DNA from 2 places in the Pseudomonas sp. FW305-20 genome. Region 1 is predicted to be linked to the other one. Evidence: riboswitches for the same ligand, from Rfam matches in the RefSeq annotation. Region 1 holds a riboswitch; the other holds the start of a gene.
What was found. Region 1 has a riboswitch for cobalamin ahead of AC3WP4_RS00835 (CbtB domain-containing protein). Riboswitches for the same ligand answer to the same signal wherever they lie in the genome.
Positions count from the first base shown of each region.

Region 2: another riboswitch for cobalamin. It lies ahead of cobO (cob(I)yrinic acid a,c-diamide adenosyltransferase); the one in region 1 lies ahead of AC3WP4_RS00835 (CbtB domain-containing protein).

Region 1 covers NZ_JBYTAJ010000001.1:169,464-176,704, forward strand. The annotation lists gene cobW (cobalamin biosynthesis protein CobW) at 1-554, opposite strand, end outside; cobalamin riboswitch at 656-870, opposite strand; cobalamin riboswitch at 1,088-1,316, shown strand; gene AC3WP4_RS00835 (CbtB domain-containing protein) at 1,439-1,642, shown strand; gene AC3WP4_RS00840 (CbtA family protein) at 1,654-2,361, shown strand; gene AC3WP4_RS00845 (cobalamin biosynthesis protein) at 2,358-2,771, shown strand; gene cobM (precorrin-4 C(11)-methyltransferase) at 2,853-3,599, shown strand; gene nfuA (Fe-S biogenesis protein NfuA) at 3,773-4,357, opposite strand; gene AC3WP4_RS00860 (fatty acid cis/trans isomerase) at 4,456-6,762, opposite strand; gene metH (methionine synthase) at 6,918-7,241, shown strand, end outside.
Region 2 covers NZ_JBYTAJ010000041.1:2,670-9,910, forward strand. The annotation lists gene cbiB (adenosylcobinamide-phosphate synthase CbiB) at 1-740, opposite strand, end outside; gene bluB (5,6-dimethylbenzimidazole synthase) at 737-1,387, opposite strand; gene AC3WP4_RS25245 (cobyrinic acid a,c-diamide synthase CobB) at 1,384-2,784, opposite strand; gene cobO (cob(I)yrinic acid a,c-diamide adenosyltransferase) at 2,795-3,406, opposite strand; cobalamin riboswitch at 3,488-3,720, opposite strand; gene AC3WP4_RS25255 (hypothetical protein) at 3,875-4,459, shown strand; gene AC3WP4_RS25260 (PQQ-dependent sugar dehydrogenase) at 4,527-5,834, shown strand; gene AC3WP4_RS25265 (O-methyltransferase) at 5,953-6,606, opposite strand; gene AC3WP4_RS25270 (C40 family peptidase) at 6,622-7,158, opposite strand.

The DNA.
Region 1 (7,241 bases):
ATCACCAGGTCGGCGCTGGCCAGTTGGTCGGCGAACAGTTCGTGCAGCGGCGATTCGTGATCCAGGTTCGGGTCGAGTTTGCGCTGGGCATCGACCTGGTCCGGGAACGCCGCGAAGGTGCCGGCGGCGACCGCAGGGCTGTCGACCACAGTGATGACCGCGTCAACGGTGCAGGCGCTGCGGATTTCCGGCCACTGGAAGGCTTGCACCAGCGGTTTTGGCAGGGCCAGGCCCGAGGTTTCGATGAGGATGTGGTCGAGGTCGCCGCGACGGGCGACCAATTCGCGCATCACCGGGAAGAATTCTTCCTGAACGGTGCAGCACAGGCAGCCGTTGGCCAGTTCGTAGACGCGGCCGTTGGCTTCTTCTTCAGTGCAACCGATGGAGCACTGCTTGAGGATTTCGCCGTCGATACCCAGCTCGCCGAACTCGTTGACGATCACCGCAATGCGACGGCCCTGAGCGTTGTCGAGCATGTGCCGCAGCAACGTGGTTTTGCCCGAGCCGAGGAAGCCGGTAACGATGGTGACGGGGAGTTTGGCCAGTGTTTTCATCGGATGCCCTTTGGCAAGGTGGCGGGCATACGGGACGACAATCGCAGCGGCGGATGCACGCGCGCAAGAGTTCCGCCACCGGATCACCCCGCCCGGTTGTAGTGAGAATCTGTTTCGAGGCAGGTCTCCTGGCTGACGGTGTGCTGGGCTTGTGGGCCTGGCATTCGCTGCGCCTTCCCGCGAACCCGTTGCACAGGGTTTGCAGTGGCGTGGCAGCGAACAGCACCGTTCACAGTTGCGGGGGCAGCCGCGGCATCGACCGCGTTCCCTTCTTAGCTTCGGCAGACACCGAAGAACCTCGAAAGCGCAAGGCTACGCATCGTGTGGGGGCGGGTCAATGTTGACCTGAATTCTGTGGTGCCCCCTTTGATGATCGTTCCCACGCTCTGCGTGGGAATGCCTCAACGGACGCTCCGCGTTCGGCTGTGAAAGGGACGCGGAGCGTCCCGGGCTGCATTCCCACGCAGAGCGTGGGAACGATCAACTCAAACGAGAACCCTTGCCAATTGACGCCCAACCCCCGCCCATGCTCTCCTACACGCCTTGTTACGGGTGCCCTTCACAGGGTGAAACGGGAAACCGGTGAATCATGTGCTTTACTCTAAAGCCATGTCAGTCCGGTGCTGCCCCCGCAACGGTAAGCGAGCGAAGCGTCAGATCCACTGTGCCAGCAGTTCGGCATGGGAAGGTGATGCTTGCAGGTCAAGGCGAAAGCCAGTGCCCCTCGTGAGCCCGGAGACCGGCCCGCAACACAAAGTGACCATTACGATCACTGAATAACAAACCCGCGGTGGGCGGGCGCTGTTTGAACCTCTGCGTGCCCGACTCGCAGGGGTCTTCCATGCGCTCTATATCACCCCGCTGACAGACCAGAGGGAAGCGCCATGTCGATCATCAGCAGCACCGGCAGCAACACCGATAAGAGCACCGCCAGCACCACCCATACCCTGACCCAACGCCTGACCGCCGCCGTATGCGCGTCGATCCTGGGTGCCAGCCTTGTGTATTTCGCCGGTTTCTCGCACATCGAAGCGGTGCACAATGCCGCGCACGATACCCGCCACAGCTCTGCATTTCCGTGCCATTGAGACCTGCTGACATGATCAAGCGTATTGCGCAAACCGCAGGGTTCACCGGGCTGCTGGCCGCCCTGTTGCTGACCCTGCTGCAAAGCTTCTGGGTGGCACCGTTGATTTTGCAGGCCGAGACTTACGAAAAATCCGAGCCCGCCGCGGTTGAAGTTCACGAACACGCCGCAGGTGCTGTCGCCGCTCACACCCACGATGCCGAGGCCTGGGAACCGGCGGACGGCTGGCAGCGCGTGCTGTCCACCACCGGCGGCAACCTGGTGATAGCAGTCGGTTTCGCCCTGATGCTGGCCGGTCTCTACACCTTGCGCGCACCGACCAAAACCTCCCAGGGCCTGCTTTGGGGCCTGGCCGGTTATGCCACGTTCGTACTGGCACCGACCCTCGGTCTGCCACCCGAACTGCCGGGCACTGCCGCCGCTGATTTGGCGCAACGACAGGTCTGGTGGATCGGCACGGCGGCCTCCACAGCAGTCGGCATTGCATTGATCGTGTTCAGCCGTCACTGGCTGATGAAAGTGCTCGGCGTGGCAATCCTGGCCGTTCCTCACGTGATCGGCGCACCACAACCGGAAGTTCACTCGATGCTGGCTCCACAAGCCCTGGAAGCTCAGTTCAAAATCGCTTCGCAGCTGACCAACGTGACATTCTGGCTGGCCCTGGGCCTGATCAGTGCCTGGTTGTTCCGCCGCAAAAGCGATGGTCAGTACCACGCATGAGTGATATCAGCACAGCGCCGACTTTAGTGGTCGGCCTGGGCTGCCAGCGCGGCTGCCCCGTCAGCACGTTGCGGGCGCTGCTCGATCAGGCCTTGCAGGCTCATAAGATCGAACTTCACCAAATCAAGGCCCTGGCCAGCATCGACCTGAAGCGCGAAGAACCTGGCTTGATCGAATTGGCCGAACAGCTTGCGTTGCCGTTGCAGTATTTCAGCTGCGAACAATTGGCTGTCTATCAACCGCAACTCAGCCACCGCTCCGACATCGCGTTCGAACGCACCGGCTGCTACGGCGTAGCGGAAAGTGCCGCCCTGGCCCTGGCTGAACACCTGGCCCAGGCACCAGCAAAACTGCTGATTTCGCGACAAAAATTTGCCCAGGCCACCTTGGCATTGGCCGGCGTTGCCTGAAATCTTCGATAATCCCCGTCTCGATCATGAGCAATCTTCATCTGAAGCCTTGCCCAGCCCCTTTTTTCACAGGAACCGACGATGACCGTCTACTTCATTGGCGCAGGTCCCGGCGACCCGGAACTGATCACCGTCAAAGGCCAACGGCTGATTCGCAGCTGCCCGGTGATCATCTATGCCGGCTCCCTGGTGCCCGCCGCCGTGCTGGAAGGCCATTGCGCCGAACAGGTGGTCAACAGCGCCGAACTGCACCTGGAACAGATCATCGAGCTGATCAAATCCGCCCACGCCAAGGGCCAGGACGTGGCCAGGGTGCACTCCGGCGATCCGAGTCTTTATGGTGCGATTGGCGAGCAGATCCGCTACCTGCGCGAACTCGACATCCCGTTTGAAATCATTCCCGGCGTCACGGCCACGGCGGCCTGCGCGGCACTGTTGGGTGCGGAACTGACGTTACCCGACGTATCGCAAAGCGTGATCCTGACCCGTTATGCCGACAAAACCGTGATGCCCGCTGGCGAAGAGCTTGGCAGCCTGGCGCAGCACGGGGCGACGATGGCGATTCATCTGGGGGTCAATCATCTGGAGAAGATCCTGGCCGAATTGCTGCCGCATTACGGCGCGGATTGCCCGATCGCGGTGATTCACCGGGCGACCTGGCCGGATCAGGATTGGGTGGTGGGGACGTTGGCGGACATTGCCGCGAAGGTTGAAGCCAAGGGGTTTCGGCGCACGGCGTTGATTCTGGTGGGTCGGGTTTTGGGTAGCGATCACTTCAGTGAATCGTCGCTGTATCGCGCGGGGCACGCGCATCTCTACAGACCCTGAAGTACTTGTGGCGAGGGAGCTTGCTCCCGCTGGACCGCAGAGCGGTCCCAACATCAGCCAACGCATTCATCACGGGAAAATGCATTAGCTGCTTTGCGATTGCTTCGCAATCGAGCGGGAGCAAGCTCCCTCGCCACAGCGCTGTTTTTTTATGTCTGCAGCGAACACCTTACTTAGTAGTAGGCGTTTTCTTTCTGCGTGTGGTCGGTGACGTCACGAACGCCCTTGAGCTCGGGAATGCGCTCGAGCAAGGTGCGCTCGATGCCTTCGCGAAGGGTGACGTCTGCCTGGCCACAGCCCTGGCAACCGCCGCCGAACTTGAGCACGGCAATGCCGTCTTCGACCACATCGATCAGGCTGACCTGACCGCCGTGGCTGGCCAGCCCCGGGTTGATCTCGGTTTGCAGGTAATAGTTGATACGCTCGTTGATCGGGCTGTCAGCGTTGACCATCGGTACTTTGGCGTTTGGCGCCTTGATGGTGAGCTGGCCGCCCATACGGTCGGTGGCGTAATCGACTACCGCATCGTCCAGGAACGCTTCGCTGAACGAGTCGATGTAAGCGGTGAAGCTTTTGAGCCCCAGCGCCGTGTCCTCGGGTTTTTCTTCGCCCGGCTTGCAATATGCAATGCAGGTTTCGGCGTATTGGGTGCCAGGCTGGGTGATAAAGACGCGGATGCCGATGCCTGGGGTGTTCTGCTTGGAGAGCAGATCAGCCAGATAATCGTGGGCGGCGTCGGTAATGGTAATAGCGGTCATGGAAACTCCTCGCAGGCTTGGGCGCAGTTTACGCCAATCAACGCGCCGTACAAAGTCCTAGTATTTTTGTCGGGAAAGCACACTGCATCACAGACACCTCAGAGATTCTGATAGCGGTTCATGTCCAGCACGCCCTCTTCCACCGGATCGGTCTCGTGGACGTACCGGTTCAGGTCATGAAAGTAGAACCAGAATTGCGGATGGCTGCGGCGAATCCCCCAGCGCTCGACGATTTTCTCGAAGCGATTGGCGTCCTTGGCGTTTTCCATCTCGTCCACGAACTCAGGCACTTGCTCGGCCGGGATGTTGAATATGAAGTTCGGATAGCTGCTGAGCACGCCCGGGTAAATAGTCGCGGTGTCGAGCCCAGGCTGATACCGCAGCGATTCACCGATCAGGAACGCAACGTTGCTGTGCGCGCGGTTGCGCAGCAGGCTGTAGACCTCACGCTTGCCGCTCGCGGTTTCGATGCGCAGCAGGGTCGCTTCCGGCAGTTGATCGATAACCTTCAGCCCGGCCGCCGGACGCGAAGTCAGGCGACTCAACGCCTGTTCGGCACTCTGCAAGACCGGGTCGATGTTCGGCCGTGAGCAATAAGCGCCAGTACAACGGTTGATCGGGTCCGGCCTGGCGTTGAGGTCGCCGTAGCGGGCCAGCAATTGCTGGGCGAAATCGCGTTTCGGGTCCTTTTCGTCCAGCACCAGCGCTGTCTTTTTGTCGTTATCGATGGCCTCGTAATTCAGCCACATCTTGAATTTGCCGCCGCTCTGGTACCAGTCGTCGAGGTAGTCGTCGCGCGAATCGGCCGGCATCAGGCGCAGGAAGTTCTGCTCGGCGCCGTTGCGGATCAGGTCGAAATACAGGCGGGTCTGGGCTTGATGGGAGACGTTGCCGAACACGTCGAAGTTGACCGCCAACTGATAATACGTGCGCTCCAGCAGCGGGAAGTCGAACAGCCACATCGTTTGCGGCACGTCACCGATCAGGCCTTTGTTCACCGAGGCACTGTCGAAATGCCGGAAGATCGTCAGCAAGGCGTTATCGTTGCCAGCCCATAACGTCGACCAGCTCGGCGCTGGCGCATCGGCGTAACTGTCACGGCGCAGCACCTCGTACTCGTTACGCTTGTCGCGGTAGTCATGCCACAGGCTCAGGATGCTGCCGACATCGTCGTTCTGCCCCGGCATCGCCAACAAAGGCGTGGCCTGGCCGCGGTAATTCGGATCAATGATGTAGAGATCGTGCTCAGGCGCCTGGAACAGTGCCCAGAAGTTATCGCGAATCACGTCAGTGGCGATCTGGCCGCGGCACACCGGCCCGCGAATAAACGTACGGACGAAGTATTCGGCGTTATCGAGCATGAATTGATAACGCGCCTGGGCCGGGATCGCCTCGAACGTGGTGAACGGATTGGCCCGACGTTCCGGCCCGTATCCCGGCAAGGCGTCGACTTGCCAGTTGCCGTTATAGAAGAGGCTTTTGATCCGCGCCATCTTCGCCGGGCTCAGCGGGTAAGTGATGTGGGTCTTCTGCACAATCACGCCTTGCACCGGCCATAAACGGTAATAGACCTGAGTGCCCGGATCGTCATTGGGACGACGGGTGTTGATCAAATCAATGGGCTGGCCGGTCGGCGTGCGCGAACGTACCCACTGAAAGAAATGCCCCGGCTCGCCGTCCTTGAAATAGAGATGAGCGAGAAACCAATGCTCGAACAACCACCGCCCCACCAGGCTTTGCCGTGCCCCCGGGGCGTTGAGCAGGTTTTCCCACAGAACCACCTGCAACGCCTCCTTGGCGCTCGGTACCAGGCCTTGCTCGTCAATCGGCGCGCCGGAGGCCAGCCAGCGTTGCAGCGTCTGGTACTGCTGATCGGTCAGGCCGGTGACCGCCAGTGGCATGCCTTCCTGGGGATGTGATTTGGCATAGCTATCGAACTCGGCCGGCAAGGCGCACATGTTTTCCCGGTTCAGGCCAAGGACGATGTCCTCCGGCAACTTGGCATTGGGTTGCAACGGGGTCTTGTGGCCCAACTCAAGCATCCGCGCCATCAACGCGGCCTGACTGCCTTGAGCGTCGAGCACCGAATAGAAGCCCTTTTGCTGCCAGGCGCGCTTATCGAAGGCGTCATAAAACAGCCGGGTCGGCGCAGCAGCCTGGCGGCGTTCGCCGTCGTAGACCAGGGTCTTGGTCGCACCGCGGGCCACCCCTTCGCCACTGCCCAGATTGAGCTGACAGGCGGCGTCATTGCAGGCATGGCAGGCCACACACTTTTCGGTGAAGATCGGTTGTATGTCGCGGCTATAGGAAATAGCAGGGGAAATGCCAGAGGAAATGGCCGGATCCTGCGCGGCAGCGCCCCAGCTTAAAAACAGCAAAATCATGCTGATGACGCGATAAGACATATCCCTGGTCCCGATCATGAAAAAACGCCGCGATTCTACCGGTCTGCACCCCGCCCCAACATGAGCGATATTCATGCAAAATCGGGACATGCTCTAAAACCGCACAGGTTTGCTATTATTCCGCCCCTTCGTCATGGCCTTACCGAGTAGTCCAAATGTCCGATCGCAGCGTTCGCCTTCAAGCTCTCAAGCACGCCCTCAAAGAGCGCATCCTGATTCTCGATGGCGGCATGGGCACGATGATCCAGAGCTACAAGCTCGAAGAGCAGGATTACCGCGGCAAACGCTTCGCCGACTGGCCAAGTGACGTCAAGGGCAACAACGACCTGTTGATCCTGACGCGTCCGGACGTGATTGGCGCCATCGAGAAAGCCTACCTGGATGCCGGCGCCGACATTCTGGAAACCAACACCTTCAACGCCACCCAGGTGTCCCAGGCCGACTACGGCATGCAAGGCCTGGCGTACGAGCTAAACGTA
Region 2 (7,241 bases), on a different contig from region 1:
ACGCCGAGCGCACCGGCACCGGCCGCCATCACCGGACCGGCATTCGGGCTGTCCCAAGTCGGGCCTTGAGTGCGCCAGCATTTCAACGCCAGTCGGGTTTTGCCCAGCACCGCGTACGTCAACGCCACCAGGCGTGCAGGAATATAGTTGAGGACATCGTCGATCTTTGCCGCGGCCCAGCCAAAACGCTCGAAGCGTTCATTGCGGTAACCCCACATCGCATCCAGCGTGTTGCTCAAACGGTAGAGCACCACGCCTGGCGCGCCGGCCACGGCAAACCAGAACAGCGCAGCGAATACCGCATCGCTGCCGTTCTCCAGCACCGATTCGGTGGCGGCGCGGGCGACTTCGGTCTTGTCCAGTTCGCTGGTCTGGCGGCTGACCAGATAACTGACCCGTGTGCGCGCCTCGTCCAGGTCATCACTGCGCAGCGCCTTGGCCACCGGCTCGACGTGTTCACCGAGGCTGCGCATGCCGAGGGCGCAATAGAGCAGGAGAATCTCGACGATCCAGCCGATGTAGGGCGCCCAGGAAAATGCGGTGGCCAGCAGGGTCAGCGGCAACACCGCGATCACCCAGGCAGTGACGCCATGGCTGCGCCAGCCGCGACCTTCACCATTGAAACGTTGCTCGATTCGGTCGGCAAAGCGGCCGAACGCCACCAGCGGATGCCAGCGTTTGGGTTCACCCAGCAGCGCATCCAGCGCAACCGCGGCGACACTCAACAACGCCACACTCATTGACTCACTCCCCAATAATTTTCATACAGCAGTTCACTGAGCGGACGCGCCTGCGCCCAGCCTTCGAGTACCAGCATCGGCGCCGGATAGAACTCCGTGACCGGCCCCAGGCAAAGAACGGCCAAGGGTTTGGCACCCGCGGGAAAACCCAACAGGTCCGCCAGGGCTTGCGGCTCGAACAGCGAGACCCAGCCCATGCCCAATCCTTCAGCGCGGGAGGCCAGCCAGAGGTTCTGGATCGCGCAGGAGAGCGACGCCATGTCCATTTCCGGCATCGTGCGCCGGCCGAAGATGTGACGCTCGCGATCGTCCATCAGCGCGGCGACCAGCACCTCGGCGCAGTCGTTGATGCCTTCGACTTTCAGCTTCATGAATTCGTCGGTGCGCTCGCCGAGGGCTTCGGCGGTGCGGATGCGTTCTTCTTCCACCAGTGACTGGATCTTGCCGCGCAGGGCTCGATCGCTGATGCGGATGAACCGCCAGGGCTGCATCAGGCCGACGCTCGGCGCCTGGTGTGCGGCTTCGAGCAGGCGCTGCAGCAACTCAGGCTCGACGATGCCGCCGCTGAAATGACGCATGTCGCGGCGTTCGCCGATGGCTCGGTAGACCGCCGCGCGTTCGGCTTCAGAAAATGCGTTGTCGGTCATGGCCTCTTCGCGAGCAAGCCCGCTCCCACAGTGGAAGGTGTGCTATCTGAAGAAACGCGGTCCCCTGTGGGAGTGAGCCTGCTCGCGATGGCGTCCTTATGGTCAGGCACAAACAGCGCGGCAATCGCCAATGGATTGGACGGAAAATAAAAGTGCACATAAGAAGCCGTCATCCGCCCCTCACGATAAACCGCCTCCGCCCCTCGCCCACCATTCGGGCTCAGCCCACGAGCAATCGGCTCAAGCTCAGTGCTGGTCAACGAGTGGTGATAGGTGTGCCCGCGCAACAAACCTTCCGGCAATTCGACGGCCTGCAACGCCAACGCGGCCAGACGCTTTTGCATCACCGCATCCCCCGTCAGCAAGCCAACCAGTTCAGCGCGAGTGCCCTCGACATCGGTCAACGAATCGAGCAGATACAGCATGCCGCCGCACTCGGCCAACAACGGCTTACCCGCCGCATGGTGAGCGCGGATTGCGGCCAGCATCGTGGTGTTCTGTGACAGCGCCACGTGATGCAATTCAGGATAACCGCCAGGCAGATAGAGGCTGTCTGCCTCCGGCAGTTGCATGTCACGGATCGGCGAGAAAAACGACAACTCGGCGCCCATGGCCCGCAGCAGATCCAGGCTCGCGCCGTAGGTAAACGCAAAGGCTTCGTCCCGGGCCACGGCAATTCGCACACCGGCCAGCAAGGGTTCGGCTGCGATCATTTCAGGCGCGGCGAATTCCACAGCCGGTGGTAGAGCGACATCGCAACTGCTGGCCAATGACTCGGCGGCGGCATCGAGGCGCAGGTCGAGATCGTTCAACTCACTGGCCTGAACCAGCCCGAGGTGCCGACTCGGCAATTCGATACCGGTTTCCCGGGACAGCGCGCCATACCAGCGCAAACCTTCAGTCAGACTGCCTTCGAGCAACTGCGCATGGCGCACGGTGCCGACGCGGTTGGCCAGCACACCGGCAAACGGCAAGTCCGGCTGATACTTCGCCAGCCCCAACGCCAATGCGCCAAAGGTCTGGGCCATGGCGGTGCCGTCGATCACGCCGAGCACCGGCACACCGAAGTGCCGCGCCAGATCAGCGCTGGACGGCGTACCGTCGAATAGCCCCATGACGCCTTCGATGAGGATCAGATCGGCTTCGCCGGCCGCTTCCCACAACAGTCGACGACTTTCCTGCTCGCCGACCATCCACATGTCCAGTTGATACACCGGCGCACCGCTGGCGCGCTCGAGAATCATCGGGTCGAGAAAGTCCGGCCCGCATTTGAACACGCGCACCTTGCGCCCCTGATTGCGATGCAAACGGGCCAGCGCGGCGGTGACGGTGGTCTTGCCCTGACCGGAGGCCGGTGCGGCAATCAATACCGCCGGGCATTGACGATGGCTATTCATAAAGTGCAGCTCACAACTCGACGCCTTTTTGCGCCTTGATCCCGGCCTGGAACGCGTGCTTGATCACGCCCATTTCGGTGACGGTGTCGGCCAGCTCGATCATCTCCGGCTTGGCGCCGCGACCGGTGACTACCACGTGCTGCATTGGCGGACGGGCCTGCAAGTCGCTGAGCACCTGATCGAGATCCAGATAACCGTGCTTGAGCGCGATGTTCAATTCGTCCAGCACCACCAGGCCGATCGACGGATCACGCAGCAATTCGCGCGACACTGCCCACGCAGCTTCAGCGGCGGCGATGTCACGCTGGCGATCCTGGGTTTCCCAGGTGAAGCCCTCACCCATCACATGAAAACGCACCTGCTCCGGGAAGCGCCGGAAGAACAGCTCCTCGCCGGTGCTGTTGCGCCCCTTGATGAACTGCACCACGCCACACTGCATGCCGTGGCCCATGGACCGGGCGAGCATGCCGAAGGCCGAGCTGCTTTTGCCTTTGCCGTTGCCGGTCAGCACCAGCAGCAGGCCGCATTCATTCGGGGAATTGGCGATGCGTTCGTCGATCACGGCTTTTTTGCGCAGCATGCGCGCCAGATGACGTTCGTCACGATCGGGGGTATCAGTCATGGGGGAGCTCTCCGTTGAGGCTGGATAACGGCGGGCAGGCACAAGAATAGACGGCAACAAGCCTGGCATCGCCCACCGTGATGCCGCTGGATGGATCAGGCCGGTCTCCGGGCTCATGAGCGGCGTTGGCCTGACTGCGCGCCTTCCCATGTTGATATCAACACAGTGGCTCAAGGCGCAGCCTTCACTCATTTACCGTTGCGGGGGCAGCGCCGGGATCATGGCTCTTCGTCGCTTGAAGAGCGTCACTCACCGGCTTCCCTGTTTCACTCTGTCGACCAAGGTCACAGAGCACCTGAAACAAGCCGCGAAGGTTAGAGGGTTGGGGATGGAGCGTCAATTGAAGACGGGCAGCCTGGGAGCGAATAACTGCTGTCGATCAATTATCTGACGCCAATCTTGTGCCACACTCCCAGCAGTGATATCAAAGAGCCACAATCTCACAACACAATAACAAGGGTGAGCCACATGCAAGGCATGATCATCAGCAATCCGAAGCTGGAATTCCTGCGACCGGTGCTGGAACGCTGGTTTGACTGTATCGACCGCTACAACGCCGTGCGCGGCGATAACGAAACGCCTTACTGGTTCGATGAAAAAGCCAACCTGAGCCTGCTGTCCGCCGCGGCCTGGATGGCAGAGATGGTCACGCTGCAACAAACACCGACCCGTAAACAGATCGAAGAAGGCGAACGCAATGGCCGCGCCGATCTGTTTATCTCGGGCAGCGAAGAACGCGCTTACCTTCAGGCGACCCAGCGCTGGCCACGGGTCAACAACCTGAACCTGACTCAAGCGTTGCAGGACATCACCAGCGACGCCAAACGCATCAGCTACGCCAGCGACCTGAAACTCGGCTGCCTGTTCGTTGCGCCGCAAAAAGCCCAACAAAGCGCCACCCCGGAAGAGCTCCAGGACATGGTCGACGACCTGCAAAAGGAACACACCTGCGCAGTGGCCTGGTACTTCCCCTATGCCTATCGCAAGTTGCGCAACGAAACCGGCAACTATCACCCCGGCATCGCCGTGCTGTTCAAGGAATCCCGCGGCTGACCGGTTGAACCATCGCGCACTGCACTTCTCTATTGATTAGCTCACTGCATTCATAGGGAAGATCAGCATGCGCAAGCCTCAGCTCGCTCTCGTCATCGTGCTCGCCGGAGGGCTTGCCGCCTGTGGTGAAACCGCCAGGCTGCAAGTCTCCGACGGCACCGGCCCATCGCCCAAGCTGCCAGAACCGAACAAAACCCTGATCCCGACGGTGAACATCGCCCCGGCGATCGGCTGGCCGGACGGCGCAAAACCTATCGCCGCGACAGGAACTCAGGTGGTGGCTTTTGCCGAAGGCCTCGATCACCCGCGCTGGCTCTACGTGCTGCCCAACGGCGACGTGCTGGTCGCCGAAACCAACGCACCCGCCAAACCCGATGCCGGCATTCGTGGCTGGATCATGGGCAAAGTCATGGGCCGTGCCGGCGCCGGCGTACCCAGCCCGAACCGCATCACGCTGCTGCGGGACAAGGACCACGACGGCATCGCCGAAACCCGTACGGTGTTCCTGGAAAACCTCAACTCGCCCTTCGGCATGACCCTGGTCGGCAATGACCTGTACGTCGCCGACACGGACCGCTTGCTGCGCTTCCACTATGAAAGCGGCGAGACGGCGATCAAGTCGCAGCCGATGAAGGTGATCGACCTGCCGGGCGGCACGCTGAATCACCACTGGACCAAAAACGTCATCGCCAGCAAGGACGGCAGCAAGCTGTACGTCACCGTGGGCTCGAACAGCAACATCGGTGAAAACGGCATGGATCAGGAGGAAGGTCGCGCGGCAATCTGGGAAGTGGATCGCGCCACCGGTAATCATCGGATCTTCGCCTCGGGGATTCGTAATCCAAACGGCCTGGCCTGGGAACCTCGCAGCGGCGCATTGTGGACAGCGGTCAATGAGCGCGACGAAATCGGCAGCGATTTGGTGCCGGATTACATCACTTCAGTGAAGGACGGCGGGTTTTACGGCTGGCCTTACAGTTATTACGGTCAGCATGTCGATGTTCGCGTCAAGCCGCAAAACCCCGACCTGGTGGCCAAGGCCATTGCGCCGGACTACGCGGTCGGCCCGCATACCGCCTCGTTGGGCCTGACGTTCGCTGAAGGCAACAGACTGCCGGCGCAATTCAAGGAAGGAGCATTCATCGGCCAGCATGGGTCATGGAACCGTAAACCGCACAGTGGCTACAAAGTGATTTTCGTACCGTTCAGCGCAGGGAAACCGAGCGGGCCGCCGATTGATGTGCTCACTGGCTTCCTCAATAACGAGGAAAAAGCCATGGGCCGGCCGGTGGGCGTGGTGATTGACCGGCAGGGGGATTTGTTGGTGGCGGATGACGTGGGCAACAAGGTGTGGCGCGTGTCGGCGGCTCAATAACTGCAATACACATCAACTGTGGGAGCGAGCCTGCTCGCGATGAGGCCGGTACACCCGACATTGAACTTGCCTGACCCACCGCTATTCGCGAGCAAGCCCGCTTCCACAAGAACCGCGTTCAGCGCTTGCGGCAGAGTGTGAGCCCATCCCCCAACGGCAACAGCGACAAATCCACACGCGAGTCATCCTTCAAGGCGCAATTGAGCGCCTGGATGGCTCGGGTGTCTTCACTCTCGGGATTGTCCTCAAGCACCCGACCACTCCACAGCGTGTTATCAAACACCGCCAGCCCGCCGACGCGCAGCAGACGCAATGCATGCTCCAGGTAAAGGGGGTAGTTGGCTTTGTCGGCATCGATAAAGATCAGGTCGAATGACTCTGGCTGATCCAGCTGAGCCAGGGTTTCCAGCGCGGGCGCCAAACGCAGATCGATCCGCGCGGCAAGTCCCGCTTCCTGCCAGTAACGGCGCGCGGTGGCGTTGTAGTCACCGGGAATGTCACAGCAGATCAGCGAACCGTCATCCGGCAGCGCAGCCGCCATGCACAAGGCGCTGTAACCGGTGAAAGTACCGATTTCCAGCAGGCGCCTGGCACCGATGAGTTTCACCAATAGCGCGAGGAATTGCCCCTGCTCCGGCGCCACCTGCCAGCGAGCCATGGGCAGCGCCTGGGTTTCGTCACGCAAACGCTTGAGCAACGGCGTTTCGCGCAGGGAAACGTCGAGCAGGTATTGATACAGGGAATCGTCGAGATTGAGTGTGCGAGCGGTCATGACAACCTCTGCCCTTTAGGGATTGCGTGCCAAGTGCTCAGGTTGCAAGACGCGCTTGGCGCTCAGATAGGCTTTCTGCCAGTAAGCTTTGGACAAGCTGTCGAGCTTCACCGTGCCGCCGGTGGCTGGCGCATGGACGAAGCGACCTTCGCCGACGTAGATCCCGGCGTGGCTGACCTGAGAACCGCCATTGGTGGCGAAGAAGATCAGATCACCGGTTTGCAGGCCTTCCTTGCCCACGCTGGCCGCCTGCATGCCGATCATCTCGCGCGTGGTCCGCGGCAGGGAAATGCCGGCGACATCACGGTAGACATAACCGATCAGCCCGCTGCAATCGAAACCCGAATCCGGCGTGTTGCCACCCCAGCGATACGGCGTGCCTACCAGGCCGAGCGCGCGGAACAAGACGTCTTCTGCCTCAGGCGAGAATGCTTGGGAGGAACTGAAAACAATCGGCGCGCGAACCACCGGTGCAGGTGGCGGTGTACGGCTGGCGCAGGCGCTGAGCAGCGCTGCGAAGAACATGATTGCGAGGCGGGCCGACGTCGACATAGGCAGAACATCCTGATCTGGCTGCGGCTTTTTCTGCAGGGGCGCAGAAAAGAAAACCGCCTGCGCAGGACGCAGGCGGTTTG